3 regions of the Weizmannia sp. FSL K6-0777 genome follow, and region 1 is predicted to be linked to each of the others. Evidence: a T-box and tRNA genes for the amino acid it is inferred to sense, from the RefSeq annotation. Region 1 holds a T-box; the other regions hold tRNA genes.
The links. A T-box is a leader RNA that pairs with one kind of tRNA and senses whether it is charged. The one in region 1 lies ahead of ileS (isoleucine--tRNA ligase), so its partner is inferred to be a tRNA-Ile.
Positions count from the first base shown of each region.

Region 2: it encodes a tRNA-Ile, which carries the amino acid that the T-box ahead of ileS (isoleucine--tRNA ligase) is inferred to sense. The anticodon was not compared.
Region 3: it encodes a tRNA-Ile, which carries the amino acid that the T-box ahead of ileS (isoleucine--tRNA ligase) is inferred to sense. The anticodon was not compared.

Region 1 covers NZ_CP151971.1:1,260,898-1,265,087, reverse strand. Annotated here, with positions in the region: gene ileS (isoleucine--tRNA ligase) at 1-1,783, opposite strand, end outside; T-box leader at 1,877-2,097, opposite strand; gene NST70_RS05820 (DivIVA domain-containing protein) at 2,147-2,662, opposite strand; gene NST70_RS05815 (RNA-binding protein) at 2,770-3,546, opposite strand; gene NST70_RS05810 (YggT family protein) at 3,607-3,879, opposite strand; gene NST70_RS05805 (cell division protein SepF) at 3,885-4,190, opposite strand, start outside.
Region 2 covers NZ_CP151971.1:97,829-102,018, reverse strand. Annotated here, with positions in the region: rRNA gene NST70_RS00520 (23S ribosomal RNA) at 1-1,887, opposite strand, end outside; tRNA gene NST70_RS00515 (tRNA-Ala) at 1,977-2,049, opposite strand; tRNA gene NST70_RS00510 (tRNA-Ile) at 2,063-2,139, opposite strand; rRNA gene NST70_RS00505 (16S ribosomal RNA) at 2,242-3,795, opposite strand; gene NST70_RS00500 (pro-sigmaK processing inhibitor BofA family protein) at 4,143-4,190, opposite strand, start outside.
Region 3 covers NZ_CP151971.1:10,852-15,041, forward strand. Annotated here, with positions in the region: rRNA gene NST70_RS00045 (16S ribosomal RNA) at 1-1,440, shown strand, start outside; tRNA gene NST70_RS00050 (tRNA-Ile) at 1,543-1,619, shown strand; tRNA gene NST70_RS00055 (tRNA-Ala) at 1,633-1,705, shown strand; rRNA gene NST70_RS00060 (23S ribosomal RNA) at 1,795-4,190, shown strand, end outside.

The DNA.
Region 1 (4,190 bases):
TCATCTTCCGGCCTTCGCCGTCCAGCACAAACCCATGGCTTAAAACGCCGTCGTACGGAGCGTGCCCTGTTACCGCCACACTGGTAATAAGCGATGAGTTAAACCAGCCGCGGTACTGGTCGGAACCTTCAAGGTACAAATCAGCCGGCCGTTTCAAGCCTTCCTGTGCAGCCAGCACGCCCTGATGGGAAGAACCGGAATCGAACCAGACGTCCATAATATCCGTTTCTTTTTTAAATACGCCGTTTGGACTCGCCGGATGCGTAAAGCCTTCCGGAAGCAGGTCTTTCGCTTCCCGTTCAAACCAGACGTTTGATCCGTGTTCGCGGAACAGGTCGGATACATGCTGGATGGTTTCTTCCGTGATGATCGCTTCGCCGTTTTCCGCGTAAAAAACAGGGATCGGCACACCCCATGCACGCTGGCGGGAGATACACCAGTCGCCACGGTCGCGGATCATGTTATGCATCCGGAGTTCGCCCCATACAGGCGTCCATTTGACCTCTTCAACGGCTTTCAAAATGTCATCGCGGAACATATCAACCGATGCGAACCATTGCGATGTTGCCCGGAAAATTACCGGTTTTTTCGTCCGCCAGTCATGCGGGTACGAGTGCGTTAAAAATTTCAATTTTAAAAGCGCACCTGCCTGATCCAGTGCTTCACAGATCGGTTTGTTGGCTTTGTCGTAAAACAATCCTTCAAAACCGGGCGCGTCTTTTGTCATCATGCCTTTGTCATCTACAGCACAAATCACATCAAGCCCGTATTTTTTGCCGATGAGAAAGTCATCTTCCCCGTGTCCAGGTGAGGTATGGACGCATCCTGTCCCGCTGTCGGTTGTGACGTGGTCGCCGAGCATGACGAGCGAATCGCGGCCGTACAGCGGATGTTTTGCGACAATGTACTCCAGCTTTTTCCCCGGAACCGTTTGAACGACTTCCGCGTTTTCCCATTCCAAAACGCCGCTTACTTCTTCGAGCAAGGCTTCGGCAACCAGGTATTTCTTGCCGTCCACTTTTACGACAACATAGTTGATCTCCGGATTGACGGCAATGCCGAGGTTTGACGGAATGGTCCAAGGTGTCGTTGTCCAGATGACAATTTTTGTGTCCGTGTCAAGCACGCCTTTTCCGTCTTTTACGTCGAACGCAACATAAATCGATGGCGATTTGATGTCTTTGTATTCAATTTCCGCATCCGCAAGCGCGGATTCGCTGGAAGGGGACCAGTATACCGGCTTCAGGCCTTTGTAAATATAGCCTTTTTTCGCCATTTCCCCGAATACTTTGATTTGCTCGGCTTCATATGCGGGCCGGAGCGTTAAATACGGATTTTCCCAGTCGCCGCGCACGCCGAGCCGTTTAAACGCTGTCCGCTGGCGATCGATTTGCTCATGGGCATATTTTTCGCACAGTTTCCTGAATTCGGCAACCGACATCGATTTCCGGTCTACGCCTTTTTTTGTCAGTTCCTGCTCAATAGGCAGCCCGTGCGTATCCCAGCCCGGTACATAAGGGGCATGGTAACCCGTCATCGATTTGAACCGGTTGATGATGTCTTTCAATGTTTTATTCAGGGCGTGGCCCATATGGAGATCGCCGTTTGCATACGGAGGCCCGTCGTGGAGCACAAACAGCGGCCTTCCTTCCGTGCGTTTCATCACCTTTTGATAAATATCCATTTCTTCCCATTTTGCCTGGATTTTCGGTTCTTTTTTCGGCAAATTTCCACGCATCGGAAAATCCGTTTTCGGCATTAAAAGTGTATCTTTGTAATCCATGCTGATCCTCCTGCCTTTTGCATATTGTATTTTGAATTTTTCGTTATGTTCAGCCTTGCCAAAAATCCAATAAAAAAACCTTCCCATCCCCAAAATAGGGACGAGAAGGTTCCCGCGGTACCACCCTAGTAGGCATCCAATATGCCCGCTCGACATCCGTAACGTGGAAGGTCCCGCTTAACTCTACTGGCCTTTTCGGCGTTCAAGGCAAGAACTCAAGGGGGATGTTCAGGCTGCGCGCTTTGCCGGGCTCGCACTGTCCCCGGTTCGCTTGGAAAGCTTTCACAACCCTACTGCCCTGTCATCGTTTTTTCGTATACAGTATTGAATGTATTCCATTATAGTGGACCATTTTCGGATTCGTCAAGTTTGATTTGCTTCTTCTTCTTCCAGTTCAAACTCCGTAGCATCGACTTCAAATTCCATCAGCTTTTCCCAGTCATCGCTATCAATCAGGTCAAGCTGCGCCTCAATCAGCATTTTAAAGCGCGTCCGGAAGACTTTCGACTGTTTTTTCAGCTCTTCGATTTCGAGCGCAATTTTCCTTGCTTTCGAAAGGGCTTCATTGACAATCCGGTCGGCATTTTTTTCCGCCTCGCGGATGATCAGCTTCGCTTCTTTCTGGGCATTGCCCTTTACTTCTTCCGCCGCTTCCTGGGCAACAACAATCGATTTATTTAAAGTTTCCTCAATGGAAGAAAAATGGCTCAGCCGTTCGTTTAGCGATGCTACTTTATCTTCCAGGTTTTTCTTTTCGCGGATCAGCATTTCGTAATCTTTTATCAGCTGGTCAAGGAATTCATTTACTTCATCTTCATCATAGCCGCGAAACCCTTTGCTGAACTCCTTATTATGTATATCTAAAGGCGTTAAAGGCATGTGGCCACCTCCTGTTCAATTTGACTTTCGATTGCAAGATTCCCCTTCTTTTTTATATTATAATGGAATTCGACGATTTTTTGGGAAAATCCTGCTAATCAATCAAATTATTTTAAAATCCCTGCCACCATTCGCCATTTTTCTTTCTTCGTTTTGCCTTCCACGCGGATGAGCCGGCTTCTCCCGTATCCCCTGGTTGAAAAAGTATCGCCTTTCCCGCACTGGAATGACGGGTTTTCCACTGTTTTCCAGTTCACTTTCACAAGCCCGTGCTCAATCAGCATCCGCGTTTTCTGCCTTGAAATGTTATAAACGGCGGACAAAATCGCGTCAAGGCGGAGCGAACTGACGGTGGCCTGTTTTTCAAGCCAGTGTTGTTGCTGCCGGATGGCCTGATCCAACTGCATTTTCGTAAGGGTGACCGGCGTTTTTCCGATCTGCCGGAATTCCATTTGAATAAAGTCCGCAAGTTCGGCCGCAGCGAAAAACTGAATGCGCCCTTCCCCGATTAAAATATCCCCGAATTTTTCGCGTTTCAGGCCGAGCGCCATCAGCGAACCAAGCACATGTTTATGTTCAAAGGAAACAAATTTGGCAGGGTAATGTACTTCGAATAAGGCAAGATGGAAGTCGTCCTCATCCGGAGAAAAATAGTCAGGAAAAAGCAGCATTCTTTTCCGTTCACTCTCTCTGTATCCGCCAAAAGCCCGGACAGAGACTGCGCCGTGGTTTCCGATCACCGTGTTGACAATTCTCTGCATGCGCGGATCCAAAAAATCCGTCAGTTCAGGGGCATACGCATCTTCCACGTATTGTTTCCAGGTCAGCACCTGGTCAATAAATTCCTTTTCATCCGGCCGGAAATGCTGGTAAATCGATTCCATTTGTCTGACTCCTTTTAAAAAAAGGAACTGCACAGTCCCTTTTTCTGAAAATGGCTCTTTTTACATGAACCATGAAAAAATTTCCGCAATGCCGGCTCTTGCCAAATCCAGGACAAAAAAAGCGACGATCGGAGAAATATCAATCATGCCGATCGGTGGAATGATTCTGCGGAAAGGGTCGAGATAAGGTTCCGAAACGCGCGCAAACAAACGCCCGATGTCGGTGTCCCTGAGATTAAACCACGACATAAAGATATAAATCAGGAGAATGTAAGAGTAAATTCTCATGAGAAGCAGAATGATCTTTAAAATTGAAAATAAAATTGGATCCATCCGGTTTATGGCCACCTCGTATCGTCATATTCCTGTCCCTGCAGGAATTCAGAAATTTTTCCGGAAACTTCTACGTTATCCGGCGTACAAAGAAAAATATTGCTGCCGACTCTCTGGATATCGCCTGCAATGGCGTACACCGTCCCGCTCAGAAAATCGACAATCCGCTTCGCCTGGTCATGCGGCATGCTTTGCAAATTGACGACCACCGCGCGCCGGTTTTTCAAATGGTCGGCAATTTCCTGTGCATCGGCATAAACCCGCGGTTCCACCAGAATGACTTTTGAAGACTTTTGGACGCTTTGCAGGCT
Region 2 (4,190 bases), 1.2 Mb from region 1:
CTTAACCTTCCAGCACCGGGCAGGTGTCAGCCCCTATACTTCGCCTTGCGGCTTCGCAGAGACCTGTGTTTTTGCTAAACAGTCGCCTGGGCCTATTCACTGCGGCTTCCCGGGGCATACACCCCAAAAAGCACCCCTTCTCCCGAAGTTACGGGGTCATTTTGCCGAGTTCCTTAACGAGAGTTCTCTCGCTCACCTTAGGATTCTCTCCTCGCCTACCTGTGTCGGTTTGCGGTACGGGCGCCTTTCACCTCACTAGAGGCTTTTCTTGGCAGTGTGGAATCAGGAACTTCGGTACTAAAATTTCCCTCGCCATCACAGCTCCGCCTTGGCGCGAAGGATTTGCCTCCGCACCGGCCTAACTGCTTGGACGCGATCAACCAGTGTCGCGCTTGCCCTATCCTCCTGCGTCCCCCCATCGTTCAAACGGTGAAGAGGCGGTACAGGAATATCAACCTGTTGTCCATCGCCTACGCCTTTCGGCCTCGGCTTAGGCCCCGACTAACCCTGAGCGGACGAGCCTTCCTCAGGAAACCTTAGGCATTCGGTGGAAGGGATTCTCACCCTTCTTTCGCTACTCATACCGGCATTCTCACTTCTAAGCGCTCCACCGGTCCTTCCGGTCCGGCTTCAACGCCCTTAGAACGCTCTCCTACCACGGACACCAAATGGTGTCCATCCGCAGCTTCGGTGATACGTTTAGCCCCGGTACATTTTCGGCGCAGCGTCACTCGACCAGTGAGCTATTACGCACTCTTTGAATGATGGCTGCTTCTAAGCCAACATCCTGGTTGTCTAAGCAACGCCACATCCTTTTCCACTTAACGTATACTTTGGGACCTTAGCTGGCGGTCTGGGCTGTTTCCCTTTCGACCATGGATCTTATCACTCACAGTCTGACTCCCAAGCATAAGTTTTTGGCATTCGGAGTTTGTCTGAATTCGGTAACCCGATGAGGGCCCCTCGTCCAAACAGTGCTCTACCTCCAAAACTCTTCGCTTGAGGCTAGCCCTAAAGCTATTTCGGAGAGAACCAGCTATCTCCAAGTTCGATTGGAATTTCTCCGCTACCCACACCTCATCCCCGCACTTTTCAACGTGCGTGGGTTCGGGCCTCCAGCAAGTGTTACCTTGCCTTCACCCTGGACATGGGTAGATCACCTGGTTTCGGGTCTGCGGCCTCATACTCTTTCGCCCTGTTCAGACTCGCTTTCGCTGCGGCTCCGCTTCTTCAGCTTAACCTTGCATGAGACCGTAACTCGCCGGTTCATTCTACAAAAGGCACGCCATCACCCGTTAACGGGCTCTGACTACTTGTAGGCACACGGTTTCAGGATCTCTTTCACTCCCCTCCCGGGGTGCTTTTCACCTTTCCCTCACGGTACTGGTTCACTATCGGTCACTAGGGAGTATTTAGCCTTGGGAGATGGTCCTCCCGGATTCCGGCGGGATTCCTCGTGTCCCGCCGTACTCAGGATCCACTCGGGAGAGAACGAAGTGTCAGTTACAGGGCTTTTACCTTCTCCGGCAGGCCTTTCCAGGCCGCTTCACTTAACCTGTTCTTTTGTAACTCCCATATGAGTGTCCTACAACCCCGGAAGGCAAGCCTTCCGGTTTGGGCTGTTTCCTGTTCGCTCGCCGCTACTTGGGAAATCGCAATTGCTTTCTCTTCCTCCGGGTACTGAGATGTTTCAGTTCCCCGGGTGTGCCCTTCCTGCCCTATGGATTCAGGCAGGAATCCTGTCCGATTAAAGACAGGGGGTTTCCCCATTCGGAAATCTCCGGATCAAAGCTTACGTACAGCTCCCCGGAGCATATCGGTGTTTGTACCGTCCTTCATCGGCTCCTAGTGCCAAGGCATTCACCGTGCGCCCTTTCTAACTTAACCATAAAAAGGTTTAAATCCAAAAATAAGCGATTCTCGGTTTACTTGGTTTGTTTCTCCTATCCGGTTTTCAAAGAACACATTTATAAAGGTGGAGCCTAGCGGGATCGAACCGCTGACCTCCTGCGTGCAAAGCAGGCGCTCTCCCAGCTGAGCTAAGGCCCCAATCATTAAGGAATGGTGGGCCTGAATGGACTTGAACCATCGACCTCACGCTTATCAGGCGTGCGCTCTAACCAGCTGAGCTACAGGCCCTTAATGAAAGGAAATATAAGGAAGGATTGAACCTTCAAAACTGAACAAAACGGAAACGTCAAACTTAATGTTGGAAAACGAAGTTTTCCTTAATTTCCTTAGAAAGGAGGTGATCCAGCCGCACCTTCCGATACGGCTACCTTGTTACGACTTCACCCCAATCATCTGTCCCACCTTCGGCGGCTGGCTCCGTAAAGGTTACCTCACCGACTTCGGGTGTTACAAACTCTCGTGGTGTGACGGGCGGTGTGTACAAGGCCCGGGAACGTATTCACCGCGGCATGCTGATCCGCGATTACTAGCGATTCCGGCTTCATGCAGGCGGGTTGCAGCCTGCAATCCGAACTGGGAATGGTTTTCTGGGATTGGCTTAACCTCGCGGTCTCGCAGCCCTTTGTACCATCCATTGTAGCACGTGTGTAGCCCAGGTCATAAGGGGCATGATGATTTGACGTCATCCCCACCTTCCTCCGGTTTGTCACCGGCAGTCACCTTAGAGTGCCCAACTGAATGCTGGCAACTAAGGTCAAGGGTTGCGCTCGTTGCGGGACTTAACCCAACATCTCACGACACGAGCTGACGACAACCATGCACCACCTGTCACTCTGTCCCCCGAAGGGGAAGGCCCTGTCTCCAGGGAGGTCAGAGGATGTCAAGACCTGGTAAGGTTCTTCGCGTTGCTTCGAATTAAACCACATGCTCCACCGCTTGTGCGGGCCCCCGTCAATTCCTTTGAGTTTCAGCCTTGCGGCCGTACTCCCCAGGCGGAGTGCTTAATGCGTTAGCTGCAGCACTAAAGGGCGGAAACCCTCTAACACTTAGCACTCATCGTTTACGGCGTGGACTACCAGGGTATCTAATCCTGTTTGCTCCCCACGCTTTCGCGCCTCAGCGTCAGTTACAGACCAGAGAGCCGCCTTCGCCACTGGTGTTCCTCCACATCTCTACGCATTTCACCGCTACACGTGGAATTCCACTCTCCTCTTCTGCACTCAAGCCTCCCAGTTTCCAATGACCGCTTGCGGTTGAGCCGCAAGATTTCACATCAGACTTAAGAAGCCGCCTGCGCGCGCTTTACGCCCAATAATTCCGGACAACGCTTGCCACCTACGTATTACCGCGGCTGCTGGCACGTAGTTAGCCGTGGCTTTCTGGCCGGGTACCGTCAAGGCGCCGCCCTGTTCGAACGGCACTTGTTCTTCCCCGGCAACAGAGTTTTACGACCCGAAGGCCTTCTTCACTCACGCGGCGTTGCTCCGTCAGACTTTCGTCCATTGCGGAAGATTCCCTACTGCTGCCTCCCGTAGGAGTTTGGGCCGTGTCTCAGTCCCAATGTGGCCGATCACCCTCTCAGGTCGGCTACGCATCGTTGCCTTGGTGAGCCGTTACCCCACCAACTAGCTAATGCGCCGCGGGCCCATCTGTAAGTGACAGCAAAAGCCGTCTTTCCTTTTTCCTCCATGCGGAGGAAAAAACTATCCGGTATTAGCCCCGGTTTCCCGGCGTTATCCCGATCTTACAGGCAGGTTGCCCACGTGTTACTCACCCGTCCGCCGCTAACCTTTTAAAAGCAAGCTTTTAAAAGGTCCGCACGACTTGCATGTATTAGGCACGCCGCCAGCGTTCGTCCTGAGCCAGGATCAAACTCTCAGTAAAGATGTTTGATAAAAGCTCAAAAAGAATTTGACGTTTCGTTTTGTCCAGTTTTCAAGGAACAATCGCTTTGTTTTTCAGCGACTTTTATATCATACCACGACGCAACCAACATGTCAACTACTTTTTTAAGAAGTTTGATGCCGGATGCGGCGACGAAAACTATTATACTAGTATAACGAAGTGTAGTCAATCCTTTTTTTATATGCCTGCTTTTTCGTGGGCGCCCATGCTTCTTTCAGCCTAAGCTTCTAGTTTCTTCGAATGAACATAAAAAATACGCCAAAGAAATGATGGATCATTTCTTTGGCGCTGGTTGTCTGCTGATGGCGGTTCGAGCGCTGCTTTTGTCAAGACAGAATCCATGTCTGGATGACAGTCAGGCCGATCACCCCGGG
Region 3 (4,190 bases), 1.3 Mb from region 1:
GTAACACGTGGGCAACCTGCCTGTAAGATCGGGATAACGCCGGGAAACCGGGGCTAATACCGGATAGTTTTTTCCTCCGCATGGAGGAAAAAGGAAAGACGGCTTTTGCTGTCACTTACAGATGGGCCCGCGGCGCATTAGCTAGTTGGTGGGGTAACGGCTCACCAAGGCAACGATGCGTAGCCGACCTGAGAGGGTGATCGGCCACATTGGGACTGAGACACGGCCCAAACTCCTACGGGAGGCAGCAGTAGGGAATCTTCCGCAATGGACGAAAGTCTGACGGAGCAACGCCGCGTGAGTGAAGAAGGCCTTCGGGTCGTAAAACTCTGTTGCCGGGGAAGAACAAGTGCCGTTCGAACAGGGCGGCGCCTTGACGGTACCCGGCCAGAAAGCCACGGCTAACTACGTGCCAGCAGCCGCGGTAATACGTAGGTGGCAAGCGTTGTCCGGAATTATTGGGCGTAAAGCGCGCGCAGGCGGCTTCTTAAGTCTGATGTGAAATCTTGCGGCTCAACCGCAAGCGGTCATTGGAAACTGGGAGGCTTGAGTGCAGAAGAGGAGAGTGGAATTCCACGTGTAGCGGTGAAATGCGTAGAGATGTGGAGGAACACCAGTGGCGAAGGCGGCTCTCTGGTCTGTAACTGACGCTGAGGCGCGAAAGCGTGGGGAGCAAACAGGATTAGATACCCTGGTAGTCCACGCCGTAAACGATGAGTGCTAAGTGTTAGAGGGTTTCCGCCCTTTAGTGCTGCAGCTAACGCATTAAGCACTCCGCCTGGGGAGTACGGCCGCAAGGCTGAAACTCAAAGGAATTGACGGGGGCCCGCACAAGCGGTGGAGCATGTGGTTTAATTCGAAGCAACGCGAAGAACCTTACCAGGTCTTGACATCCTCTGACCTCCCTGGAGACAGGGCCTTCCCCTTCGGGGGACAGAGTGACAGGTGGTGCATGGTTGTCGTCAGCTCGTGTCGTGAGATGTTGGGTTAAGTCCCGCAACGAGCGCAACCCTTGACCTTAGTTGCCAGCATTGAGTTGGGCACTCTAAGGTGACTGCCGGTGACAAACCGGAGGAAGGTGGGGATGACGTCAAATCATCATGCCCCTTATGACCTGGGCTACACACGTGCTACAATGGATGGTACAAAGGGCTGCGAGACCGCGAGGTTAAGCCAATCCCAGAAAACCATTCCCAGTTCGGATTGCAGGCTGCAACCCGCCTGCATGAAGCCGGAATCGCTAGTAATCGCGGATCAGCATGCCGCGGTGAATACGTTCCCGGGCCTTGTACACACCGCCCGTCACACCACGAGAGTTTGTAACACCCGAAGTCGGTGAGGTAACCTTTACGGAGCCAGCCGCCGAAGGTGGGACAGATGATTGGGGTGAAGTCGTAACAAGGTAGCCGTATCGGAAGGTGCGGCTGGATCACCTCCTTTCTAAGGAAATTAAGGAAAACTTCGTTTTCCAAAATTAAGTTTGATGTTTCCGTTTTGTTCAGTTTTGAAGGTTCAATCCTTCCTTATATTTCCTTTCATTAAGGGCCTGTAGCTCAGCTGGTTAGAGCGCACGCCTGATAAGCGTGAGGTCGATGGTTCAAGTCCATTCAGGCCCACCATTCCTTAATGATCGGGGCCTTAGCTCAGCTGGGAGAGCGCCTGCTTTGCACGCAGGAGGTCAGCGGTTCGATCCCGCTAGGCTCCACCTTTATAAATGTGTTCTTTGAAAACCGGATAGGAGAAACAAACCAAGTAAACCGAGAATCGCTTATTTTTGGATTTAAACCTTTTTATGGTTAAGTTAGAAAGGGCGCACGGTGAATGCCTTGGCACTAGGAGCCGATGAAGGACGGTACAAACACCGATATGCTCCGGGGAGCTGTACGTAAGCTTTGATCCGGAGATTTCCGAATGGGGAAACCCCCTGTCTTTAATCGGACAGGATTCCTGCCTGAATCCATAGGGCAGGAAGGGCACACCCGGGGAACTGAAACATCTCAGTACCCGGAGGAAGAGAAAGCAATTGCGATTTCCCAAGTAGCGGCGAGCGAACAGGAAACAGCCCAAACCGGAAGGCTTGCCTTCCGGGGTTGTAGGACACTCATATGGGAGTTACAAAAGAACAGGTTAAGTGAAGCGGCCTGGAAAGGCCTGCCGGAGAAGGTAAAAGCCCTGTAACTGACACTTCGTTCTCTCCCGAGTGGATCCTGAGTACGGCGGGACACGAGGAATCCCGCCGGAATCCGGGAGGACCATCTCCCAAGGCTAAATACTCCCTAGTGACCGATAGTGAACCAGTACCGTGAGGGAAAGGTGAAAAGCACCCCGGGAGGGGAGTGAAAGAGATCCTGAAACCGTGTGCCTACAAGTAGTCAGAGCCCGTTAACGGGTGATGGCGTGCCTTTTGTAGAATGAACCGGCGAGTTACGGTCTCATGCAAGGTTAAGCTGAAGAAGCGGAGCCGCAGCGAAAGCGAGTCTGAACAGGGCGAAAGAGTATGAGGCCGCAGACCCGAAACCAGGTGATCTACCCATGTCCAGGGTGAAGGCAAGGTAACACTTGCTGGAGGCCCGAACCCACGCACGTTGAAAAGTGCGGGGATGAGGTGTGGGTAGCGGAGAAATTCCAATCGAACTTGGAGATAGCTGGTTCTCTCCGAAATAGCTTTAGGGCTAGCCTCAAGCGAAGAGTTTTGGAGGTAGAGCACTGTTTGGACGAGGGGCCCTCATCGGGTTACCGAATTCAGACAAACTCCGAATGCCAAAAACTTATGCTTGGGAGTCAGACTGTGAGTGATAAGATCCATGGTCGAAAGGGAAACAGCCCAGACCGCCAGCTAAGGTCCCAAAGTATACGTTAAGTGGAAAAGGATGTGGCGTTGCTTAGACAACCAGGATGTTGGCTTAGAAGCAGCCATCATTTAAAGAGTGCGTAATAGCTCACTGGTCGAGTGACGCTGCGCCGAAAATGTACCGGGGCTAAACGTATCACCGAAGCTGCGGATGGACACCGTATAGTGTCCGTGGTAGGAGAGCGTTCTAAGGGCGTTGAAGCCGGACCGGAAGGACCGGTGGAGCGCTTAGAAGTGAGAATGCCGGTATGAGTAGCGAAAGAAGGGTGAGAATCCCTTCCACCGAATGCCTAAGGTTTCCTGAGGAAGGCTCGTCCGCTCAGGGTTAGTCGGGGCCTAAGCCGAGGCCGAAAGGCGTAGGCGATGGACAACAGGTTGATATTCCTGTACCGCCTCTTCACCGTTTGAACGATGGGGGGACGCAGGAGGATAGGGCAAGCGCGACACTGGTTGATCGCGTCCAAGCAGTTAGGCCGGTGCGGAGGCAAATCCTTCGCGCCAAGGCGGAGCTGTGATGGCGAGGGAAATTTTAGTACCGAAGTTCCTGATTCCACACTGCCAAGAAAAGCCTCTAGTGAGGTGAAAGGCGCCCGTACCGCAAACCGACACAGGTAGGCGAGGAGAGAATCCTAAGGTGAGCGAGAGAACTCTCGTTAAGGAACTCGGCAAAATGACCCCGTAACTTCGGGAGAAGGGGTGCTTTTTGGGGTGTATGCCCCGGGAAGCCGCAGTGAATAGGCCCAGGCGACTGTTTAGCAAAAACACAGGTCTCTGCGAAGCCGCAAGGCGAAGTATAGGGGCTGACACCTGCCCGGTGCTGGAAGGTTAAGGAGAGGGGTTAGCCGTAAGGCGAAGCTCTGAACTGAAGCCCCAGTAAACGGCGGCCGTAACTATAACGGTCCTAAGGTAGCGAAATTCCTTGTCAGGTAAGTTCTGACCCGCACGAAAGGTGTAACGATCTGGGCACTGTCTCAACGAGAGACTCGGTGAAATTATAGTACCTGTGAAGATGCAGGTTACCCGCGACAGGACGGAAAGACCCCATGGAGCTTTACTGCAGCCTGATATTGAATTTTGGTACAGCTTGTACAGGATAGGTAGGAGCCTTGGAAACCGGAGCGCCAGCTTCGGCGGAGGCATCGGTGGGATACTACCCTGGCTGTATTGAAATTCTAACCCGCACCCCTTACCGGGGTGGGAGACAGTGTCAGGCAGGCAGTTTGACTGGGGCGGTCGCCTCCTAAAAGGTAACGGAGGCGCCCAAAGGTTCCCTCAGAATGGTTGGAAATCATTCGCAGAGTGTAAAGGCATAAGGGAGCTTGACTGCGAGACTTACAAG